Regions from separate parts of the Enterobacter sp. UNJFSC 003 genome, predicted to be linked through region 1. Evidence: predicted binding sites of a transcription regulator. Region 1 holds the regulator's gene; each other region holds the start of a gene.
What was found. The regulator Fur, encoded in region 1, represses iron uptake genes when iron is present. The targets are predictions, from matches to a motif close to ATAATAATGAGAACNACTATCAA.

Region 1 (3,279 bases):
ATCATGGCCAAAGAACAAACGGACCGTACGACACTAGATCTGTTCGCGAATGAGCGTCGACCGGGACGACCGAAAACGAATCCGCTTTCGCGCGATGAACAGCTGCGTATTAATAAACGCAACCAGCTTAAACGCGATAAAACTCGTGGGCTTAAGCGTGTCGAACTGAAGCTGAATGCTGACGCCGTCGATGCGCTGAATGAACTGGCTGACGCGCGTAATATCAGCCGCAGCGAGCTGATTGAAGAGATGCTGATCGCCCAACTTGAACTGTTGCGCGGCAAGGCATAAGTCTGAAAATTCCCTTTATTTCCCATTTCATGTAGCACAGAGTGCAGTCCTGCGTGATAGCTGTTTCCGCAGGGTTGCCTGTTCTGCTATTATTGCCCTTATCCGTGGACAAATTGTGCCACCATACTATTAAGTTTCAAGAGGTTATTTTACTCATGGCAATCATCGGCATTTTCTTCGGCAGTGATACCGGCAATACCGAAAACATCGCAAAAAACATTCAAAAACAGCTCGGTAAAGACGTTGCCGATGTGCACGACATCGCCAAGAGCAGCAAAGAAGACCTCGAAGGTTATGACATCCTGCTGCTGGGCATTCCGACCTGGTACTACGGTGAAGCGCAGTGTGACTGGGACGATTTTTTCCCAACGCTGGAAGAAGTAGACTTTAACGGAAAGCTGGTTGCGCTGTTTGGCTGTGGCGATCAGGAAGACTACGCAGAATACTTCTGTGACGCGCTGGGTACCATCCGCGACATCATTGAGCCGCGCGGCGCGGCGATTGTCGGCCACTGGCCAACGGCAGGCTACCACTTTGAAGCCTCTAAAGGTCTGGCAGATGACGATCACTTTGTCGGCCTAGCGATTGACGAAGACCGCCAGCCAGAACTGACCGCGGAGCGTGTTGAAAAATGGGTTAAGCAGGTTCGTGAAGAGTTGAACCTGGACGATATCCTTAACGCCTGATAACCCTGCGGCGCAACTCCGGTTGCGCCCGTTGTCCAGGTGAAACCGATTAAATTAATTGCTACAAACTTTTAACTTTTCCGTTCAGACCTGTACAATATCCCCCAGGTAGAAAGTGGGAGCCATCGAATAAGTTTGTCGGTGAGACCACGTTTTTATAAGCATACTTTGCTTGAGACTTGCAGTTTTCATTTAGGCATGGCAGTTCTATAATGAGACGCATTATCCCAAGTGCATTTTCTGTCACTTCTTCTTTAGAAGTGAATCGTTTAGCAACAGGACAGATTCCGCATGACTGACAACAATACCGCATTAAAGAAGGCTGGCCTGAAAGTTACGCTTCCTCGGTTAAAAATCCTTGAAGTGCTTCAGGGTCCAGACAATCACCATGTCAGTGCGGAAGACCTTTATAAGCGTCTTATCGATATGGGTGAAGAAATTGGGCTGGCAACCGTTTATCGTGTGCTGAACCAGTTTGATGACGCAGGCATTGTTACCCGTCATAATTTTGAAGGCGGTAAATCTGTTTTCGAACTGACCCAACAGCACCACCACGATCATCTGATCTGCCTCGACTGCGGCAAGGTCATTGAATTTAGCGATGATTCTATTGAATCACGCCAGCGTGAAATCGCTGCTCGTCATGGTATCCGCCTGACCAACCACAGCCTGTACCTTTATGGTCACTGTACAGAAGGCGATTGCCGCGAAGATGACCATGCGCATGACGCAAAATAAGCTCGCTTTCATACTCTGAGCCAGCCGTAAGGTTGGCTTTTTTTTGCCAAAAAAAAGCCCGGCAGCGAATGCTTGCCGGGCATAGAAATCGCGAATTAATTGTTACTGCTGCGAATTTCCTGCCAGATCTTATCGCAACGCTTTGTCACTTCCTGATCGTTACCCGTTTTACGCGCCTGGATACAGGCCTGATAATCCATCACGCGAACATTTTCCTGCGTAGCAAACTGCTCATGCGCCTTCTCTTTCTTCAGCACATTGAGCACGCTCTGGCAGGCCTCGATTTTCTCTGGCGAACCTTCCGCTGTATTCATGCAAGCACTGTACGCCTCTTTCAGCCGCGTATCTTCTTTCGGCGCCTGAGGTTGAGTGCAGGCCACCAGCCCCGATGCCAGCAACGATACGATGACGATTTTTTTGATCATGTTGGTCTCCATCCCGGCGGGACACGCCCGCCGGAGCGTTCATCAGAAGATAGTGAATGGGGCGATAACCATGAATTTCACGTCACGTTCATCCTGAAAGATGTTGCCGTAACCGCCCGCGTAGCTCGGGATATCGGAATGGTTGTCGTACTGAGTGAAGTGCAGTTTGAACATGGTCCCCTTCGCGCGGCCATCCTGCAGGGTGTAGATTGCGTCCAGGCTGTATGCTGATTCTTTCAGACGATAGTTAGGATCGTAGTAGGCATCCGGTGTGGCCATATCGGCAGGCTTCGCGTCCCAGGCATAAGCATAAGATGCACCCACCGCCCAGCCAGGCAGATTCCAGTTTTTCAGGTCGTACATCGCGCCGAAGAAGACCGCTTTTTCGCCGTCGGCGTTGAAATCAGAACGGTTGTCCCACCAGATATCGAGACGACCGTTTGAAGAGGCATATGTTGGGGTCATACGCTGCAGGAAGTAGCCCTGCTGCCCTTCCGCCTTCACCCATGTCCCTTCCAGACGTAAATCAACCTGACCCACTTTGTAACCGAAGGTCAGCGCCTGCAGCCAAGCAGTACCATCATAAATATCGTTAACGGTGCCATTGCTGGCTTTATCCCGCGTGCCGTAGAACTGGTAACTGGTGCTTAACGGCCCCCCAACGATATCGAACTTGTAGCTCGCTTTCGCAAAATACTGATCGATATACCCTTCAGCCTGACCAAATGCGGCCTCTAGCACCAGATCGTTTTTGAAATCGTACTTCGCGCCCAGCGAGTGGAGATAATCTACTTTGTTTTTTTTATCGTTCTGATAGAACTTGTCCATCTCAATGTGCCACGGCGCTTTGTATTCGTTGGTCCACATATAGGAGAAGCTCAACGCACCGGCATCGCCATAGTCAAAGTTGGCACCGGCTTCCGCACCCTGATAAGTACCTGGCATAAAGCTCCAGTGCGGTGCTAACAGCGTCTGACCGGTTGGCTGGATATAGCCTCCACGCGCCCATACCGGACCATATTTGAATTTTGCCGCGGCCTTATACAAGCTGATACCGCTTTTATCACCGGACCAGTCTTCTTTATACGCTTTGTTACTTGAGGAGAAAGCAATTTCGTTCGGGTGAGCACTGTCGCCGT
Region 2 (3,279 bases), on a different contig from region 1:
CGGCGCGGCCGGCCAGGTTTTGCCCCACGTCAGGCCGTTAAGTGAACCGGCGTACCACAGTCCGGCGGAGAGGGCTGTGTCCAGCGAGGCCTGCAGCAGAAGCCAGGTGTTAAACGCCATCAGCATGGCGCGAACGCCGATCCCAATGATGATTAAGCGGAAGGTATCGATGCCGTTGCGCCAGGCAAGCAGCCAGATAACCAGCGATGTCAGAATGCCGCCCGCCATCGCCGTAAAGGTAATGGCCGTCAGGTGCTGACCAAACAGCACCATCGCCACCAGCACGCCGCTCCAGGCGCCGGTGTTAAGCCCCATGACGTCCGGGCTGCCCAGCGGGTTGCGCATCAGCGACTGGAAAATCGCGCCGCTGACGCCAAGCGCCGCGCCTACCAGTATCGCCATCGCCACGCGCGGCAGTCGCCATTCGGTTACCACGAGGGTGATGTTGCGCGGCGCGCTGCCGACGAGCGCGTGAAAGACCTGGGTCAAGTCGAGCGTGACCGCGCCGCTGCGCAGGCTCCAGACCGCCATCAGCACGATGGCGATCGCCAGCAGGGATATGCTGGCCACTAACCGGCGGGACGGGGCCATCATGCGCCACCTCCGCGTTTACGGCGTACCAGGAAGATGAGCATCGGCGCGCCGATAAAGGCGCTAACCACCGAGACGCGCAGTTCGCCGGGGACTAAAAGACGACCAAGAATATCGGCAAACAGCAGCAGGGCAGGGGTTGCCAGCAGCGTCGCCGGCAGAGACCAGCGATGATCCGCCCCCACCAGCCAGCGTGACATATGCGGCATCATCAGCCCGATAAAGGCAATCGGGCCAACCACCGCCGTCGCGCTACCGCACAGCACGGTGATCGCCACAAGCCCCATCAGCTGGGTGCGCGCCACGCGGTTGCCAAGCGCCGTTGCGGTGTCGCTGCCGAGGCTCAGGCTGTTCAGCGCCCGGCTTAAAAACAGCGCTACGGCAGCGGCGATAATCACCGGGATCGCCACCACTTTCAGGGTTTCGAGGGTACGGATATCCAGCGAGCCCGCTTGCCAGAAGCGTAGTCGATCGTAGACATCGGGATTGAGCAGGGCAATGCCGTTGGATAACCCTTCCAGCACCGCCGCGAGCGCCACGCCCGCCAGCGTTAAGCGTACCGGGCTGAGCTGTCCGCCGCCCTGACTGCCGGTAAACGCCACCACCAGCGAGGCAGCCAGCGCGCCGCAAAAGGCCATCGCCAGCTGTTCAGACGGTGAGGTGAAGCCGAACAGCGCGGCGCCGAGCACAATGGCAAAACTCGCCCCTGAATTCACGCCGAGAATGCCGGGGTCGGCGAGCGGGTTACGGGTCAGGGTTTGCATCAGCGCACCGGCAAGGCCCAGCGCGCCGCCCGCCAGCAGGCCGGCAAGGGTGCGGGGCAGACGCGCGTCAAGCACGATGATGCAGTCGGCGTTCTGACAGGTACCGGAGAGCGCATCGACAATAACGGACGCGGGCAGCGGCTTCGCGCCAACCAGCAGGCTGAGTGCAATCGCAAGGATCAACAGTAGCAATAAAACGGGCACGGCAACGGCGCGCACCGCAGAAGAGGAAAACGACATAGCAACATCCATGAATTGATAATGATAGTAATTATCGTTATCTATCTTATTTGGCTATGTTAGCATGTGCCGCCATGGAAATGGTAGATCGACACCTCAAGGCTTTGTCATGAATCAAAAATCCTGGCTGCTCAACCTCAGCCTGCTCAACACGCACCCGGCGTTTCGCGCCGTCTTTATCGCCCGTTTTATCTCCATTTTATCCCTCGGCCTGCTCGGCGTTGCCGTGCCGGTGCAAATCCAGACCATGACCCACTCCAGCTGGCTAGTGGGGCTTTCCGTCACCTTAACCGGTGGCGCGATGTTTATTGGCCTGATGGTGGGGGGCGTGCTGGCGGATCGGTACGAGCGTAAAAAGCTGATCCTGCTGGCACGCGGGACGTGCGGCGTCGGGTTTATTGGTTTGTGCCTGAACGCGATGCTGCCAGAACCGTCGCTGATTGCCATTTACGCGCTGGGATTGTGGGATGGTTTCTTTGCCTCGCTCGGCGTCACCGCGCTGCTGGCGGCCACGCCTGCGCTGGTCGGCCGAGAAAATTTGATGCAGGCGGGAGCCATTACCATGCTTACCGTGCGTCTGGGATCGGTGATTTCGCCGATGGTCGGCGGCCTGCTGCTGGCGACCGGCAACGTGGCGTGGAACTACGGCCTCGCGGCGGCGGGGACCTTTATCACTACCCTGACGCTGCTGCGCCTGCCGCAGCTGCCGCCCCCGCCGCAGCCGCGTGAACACCCTTTGAAGTCCCTTATGGCGGCGATCCGCTTTTTGTTCAGCAACTCGCTGATTGGCGGCATTGCGCTGCTCGGCGGTCTGCTGACCATGGCGAGCGCGGTGCGCGTGCTCTATCCCGCGCTGGCGGGCGAATGGCAGATGAGCGCCTCGGAGATTGGCGTGCTTTATGCCGCCATTCCGCTTGGCGCGGCCTGTGGCGCGCTGACCAGCGGCAACCTGGCGCAGAGCGCGCGTCCGGGTCTGATTATGCTGCTGGCGACGCTGGCCTCGTTTATTGCCATTGGGTCTTTTAGCCTGATGCCGGTATGGGCGCTGGGCGTCATTTGTCTGGTGATATTCGGCTGGCTGAGTGCCATCAGTTCTTTGCTGCAGTACACCCTGATTCAGACTCAAACGCCGGAAGGCATGCTGGGACGCATTAATGGCTTATGGACCGCGCAAAACGTGACGGGCGATGCGATAGGGGCGGCGATCCTCGGCGGACTGGGAGCGATCGTGACCCCGGTGGTCTCGGCGAGCAGCAGCGGGTTTGCGTTGGCCGCGGTTGGCGGGATTTTAGTGTTGGTGCTGGCGGAGTTGCGACGCTTCAGGCAAGAGATTACGTTGAACGACGGTGCGGCGTGACGCCCTCTCCCTTGCGGGAGAGGGCGAGAAATGCCTACTTAAACAACGTATTCAATCTGTCTAACACCCGCATCGCGCTGTAATAATCCAGGCGGAAGGTCTCTGTTCCCAGCGCCCAGACGCGTTTGTTCTGCACCGACGGCAAATGCGCCAGCAGCGGGTTGGCGTAAATCGCGTCGACATCCTTCTGGTCTCCGGCAAACAGGAATAAACCTTCTCCGTTCAGGCCTGTCGCCAGGTTTTCACCGCCTAACTGAATAATGTCGTGGCGTTTTCCCTGGCTTTTCGAGGTATGTAACCCGGGCGGCAGCTCTGCCAGCGTAAAGC
Region 3 (3,279 bases), on a different contig from region 1:
CCGCGCTGCAGGCAGTAGAAGAGCTGATCTTCCCCAATCCGCGAGGTCGTCGCCTCGTGCTCAAGCTGGGCGCTGTTGTTACGACACTCCACATACGGGAAGGTATGCGCCCCGCAGTCTGCGCCAATCAGCATAGAGTCACACTGGGTAAAATTACGGGCGTTGGTCGCCGTCGGCATGATTTTCACCAGCCCGCGATAGCTGTTCTGGCTATGCCCGGCGGATATCCCTTTCGAGATGATGGTCGATTTGGTGTTTTTGCCAATGTGGATCATTTTGGTGCCGGTATCGGCCTGCTGATGGCCGCTGGTCAACGCAACGGAGTAAAACTCTCCGATAGAGTTGTCCCCGCGCAGAATGCAGCTCGGGTATTTCCAGGTGATGGCTGAACCGGTCTCGGACTGCGTCCAGGACATCTTGCTGTTCTCACCTTCGCACAGCGCGCGCTTGGTGACGAAGTTAAGGATACCGCCCGTATTTCCGTCGCCCGGGAACCAGTTCTGTACCGTGGAGTATTTCACCTCGGCATCTTTATGGATGATGACTTCAACCACGGCCGCGTGCAGCTGATAGCTGTCACGGACCGGCGCGGAGCAGCCTTCAATGTAGCTCACGTAGCTGCCTTCGTCGGCCACCAGGATGGTGCGCTCGAACTGGCCGGTTTTTTCGGCGTTGATACGAAAATAGGTCGAGAGCTCCATCGGACAGCGCACGCCCTTCGGCACATAGATAAAGGTGCCGTCAGAGGCCACAGCCGCGTTGAGCGCCGCAAAAAAATTGTCATTACTTGGCACCACGGTGCCAATATACTTTTTCACCAGCTCAGGATGGTCGTGAATCGCCTCGCCAAAGGAACAAAAAATGATCCCCTGCTCCGCCAGCTTTTCACGATAGGTTGTGGCGACCGACACGGAGTCAAAGATGGCGTCCACCGCCACCTCTCTGCCTTCGCGAACAGGGACGCCGAGCTGGTTAAAGGCTTCTTCAACCTCTTTACTGAGGAAGCTGTTATCGGCACCGGTTTGCTGCACCGCGCCGGGCTGCGAGGCGCAGGTATCATCACAGCTGCCGCAGGAAGGCGCGGAATAGTAGCTGTAATCCTGATAATTCAGTTTGTCGTAGTGCGCTTTCAGCCAGTGCGGCTCTTCCATCTCAAGCCACGCGCGGAACGCGCTCAGGCGAAATTCAAGCATCCACTCAGGCTCGTTACGCTTGGCCGAAATCGCCCGCACGACATCTTCGTTGATGCCCTTCGCCAGTTCATCGGTCTGCAGCTGCGTGAAGAACCCTTCTTTGTAGTTGAGGTGTCCGCCGCTCCAGGTATTTACATCACTCGTTGCTTCAGTATTACGAGACATAGTACCGCCTATACCCCAAAGCTTTCGCCGCAGCCGCATTCGTTCTGGGCTTTCGGGTTATGAAATTTGAACAGCTGATTTAACCCTTCACGGACGTAGTCGACTTCTGTTCCGTCGATGAACGGCATCGCCTGCAGCGCAACGAACAATTTCGCGCCGTCGGTTTCGAAAACCAGGTCATCTTTATCGGGTTCCGTAACGGTATCCAGCACGTAGCCGAAGCCCGCGCAGCCGGTCTGCTTAACGCCCAGACGCACGCCGAGGATCTCGGGCTTTTTCGCCACCAGCTCATGAATATGCGCCGCAGCCGCAGGCGTGAGCGTTAAGCCTCGCCAGGCAAAATCGGCAGGATTAAAGGTTTCTGAATGCAGTTCCATAGGTCCACCTCATCTAATAAGCCACTAGGGCATACACCCATGTTAGTGATAACGATTATCACTTCAACCCCTTATCAGCAGGGGCTTTCGGCTTAATCGCCCTTTTTGGCTACTTTTATTAAGCATAGACCCTGTCAGGAGATGCGGATGGGATGGATAAAATTGTTCAATGCATTGATAGATAATGCATTTTATTCATCAGCGTGGCTAAAAACGAAGAAAGGTAAAATATGTATCGAAAATGCCTATTATTGGGATAGAGATTACGTAGGCGCAGGATAAAATTCATTACGAACTGACAGCAATAAAAAAAGGCCCTTCCGGACCCTCTTAACTATTCTGATGAAACGACACCGCAAACCCCTGCTCGCGCCAATGATCGAGCTGTTCCTGCTGGCGGGGCGTAGGAGATTGACCGGTCCAGACAAAGATGTTTTGCCCCGGGAAAAGCTCCGGACGCGGGGAATCAATCGGTTCGGCGAGTACGTCAATATGCCAGCCCTTTTGAGCGAGTTTTGCCGCCTCGAGCCAGATACGCGTGCGATCGTCACACTCCCAGCCAACAAGCAGCGCATCTTTTCCCGGTTTTTTACGTGATTCCGCAAGCGTAGTGATGGCGAATTCGATCAGGACGCCGTCGAGCAGGCTCGCCATATGGCGCACGGTGTTTTGATCCTGGTTCATCCGCTGACGTACGGGGGTAATAATGTTATCGATCAGGGCATCAATGGCATGATCGCGACGGAATTCGCTCAGTTTTGCGCGCAGTTTACCCGCGCTGGCGTAACGCAAAACGGTCAACATGTCTTCCTGGAAGCTGACCCAGTTGCCCTGCGTCATCACGTCTTTATTTTCAAGCAGCGCTTTGACTTTGCCGACCGAGACGCCCGTTTTCATCAGGCGCTTGATCTCTTCAATGCGCAGGATATCTTCATCGTCAAACTGACGATGACCCCCTTCGCTTCGCTGCGGCTTCAACAATCCATAACGGCGCTGCCAGGCACGCAGCGTAACGGGGTTGATACCGCATCGTTCGGCAACTTCACCGATACTGTAATAGGCCATTAACTCCCTCACGCTCAATACTTCCATACCTAACCGAACCAACCTTATCAGATTGTACAACGTATTTGTATAACTAAGACCTCATTCTGAAACAAGGTGAATGGGGTAAAACCATTCACCTTGTTTATCCATTGTTGTATAAATTATGCCGTTCGTACAGCTAACTCTGAGGCGTTACGTACAGGTTTCTCAAAAATCTGGCTTTTTCTCGGGCCAGGAAATCGCCGGAATTGCGCCAAGGCGCGGGCTGGCAAACAGGTGGCCCTGGAACTGTGAAATACCGGCGGATTCCAGCCACATCCACTCTTCAGGCTTCTCAACGCCCACCGCGCAGAACTGGATTTCGAGTGACGTACAGCACTTAATGATTGCCTGAATGATGGCCTGCCGCGGACCACTATTGTGTACATTGGCGATCAAATCCCGATTAATCTTAATTCTGTCCGGCTGGAACTGCGCGAGTAACTGCAGTCCGGCAA

Region 2: fepD (Fe(3+)-siderophore ABC transporter permease) is a predicted target of Fur. The motif match lies at 1,611-1,633, and genes of this name have one in related genera.
Region 3: sufA (Fe-S cluster assembly scaffold SufA) is a predicted target of Fur. The motif match lies at 1,775-1,797, and genes of this name have one in related genera.

Annotation. Positions count from the first base shown of each region.
Region 1 is NZ_JBAKHK010000017.1:48,209-51,487, forward strand. It holds gene ybfE (LexA regulated protein) at 4-291, shown strand; gene fldA (flavodoxin FldA) at 447-977, shown strand; gene fur (ferric iron uptake transcriptional regulator) at 1,269-1,715, shown strand; gene chiQ (ChiQ/YbfN family lipoprotein) at 1,811-2,137, opposite strand; gene chiP (chitoporin) at 2,183-3,279, opposite strand, start outside.
Region 2 is NZ_JBAKHK010000003.1:64,559-67,837, reverse strand. It holds gene fepG (iron-enterobactin ABC transporter permease) at 1-591, opposite strand, end outside; gene fepD (Fe(3+)-siderophore ABC transporter permease) at 591-1,595, opposite strand; gene entS (enterobactin transporter EntS) at 1,705-2,952, shown strand; gene fepB (Fe2+-enterobactin ABC transporter substrate-binding protein) at 2,987-3,279, opposite strand, start outside.
Region 3 is NZ_JBAKHK010000002.1:286,998-290,276, forward strand. It holds gene sufB (Fe-S cluster assembly protein SufB) at 1-1,358, opposite strand, end outside; gene sufA (Fe-S cluster assembly scaffold SufA) at 1,367-1,735, opposite strand; gene V5P19_RS07460 (MerR family transcriptional regulator) at 2,066-2,800, opposite strand; gene V5P19_RS07465 (diguanylate phosphodiesterase) at 2,990-3,279, opposite strand, start outside.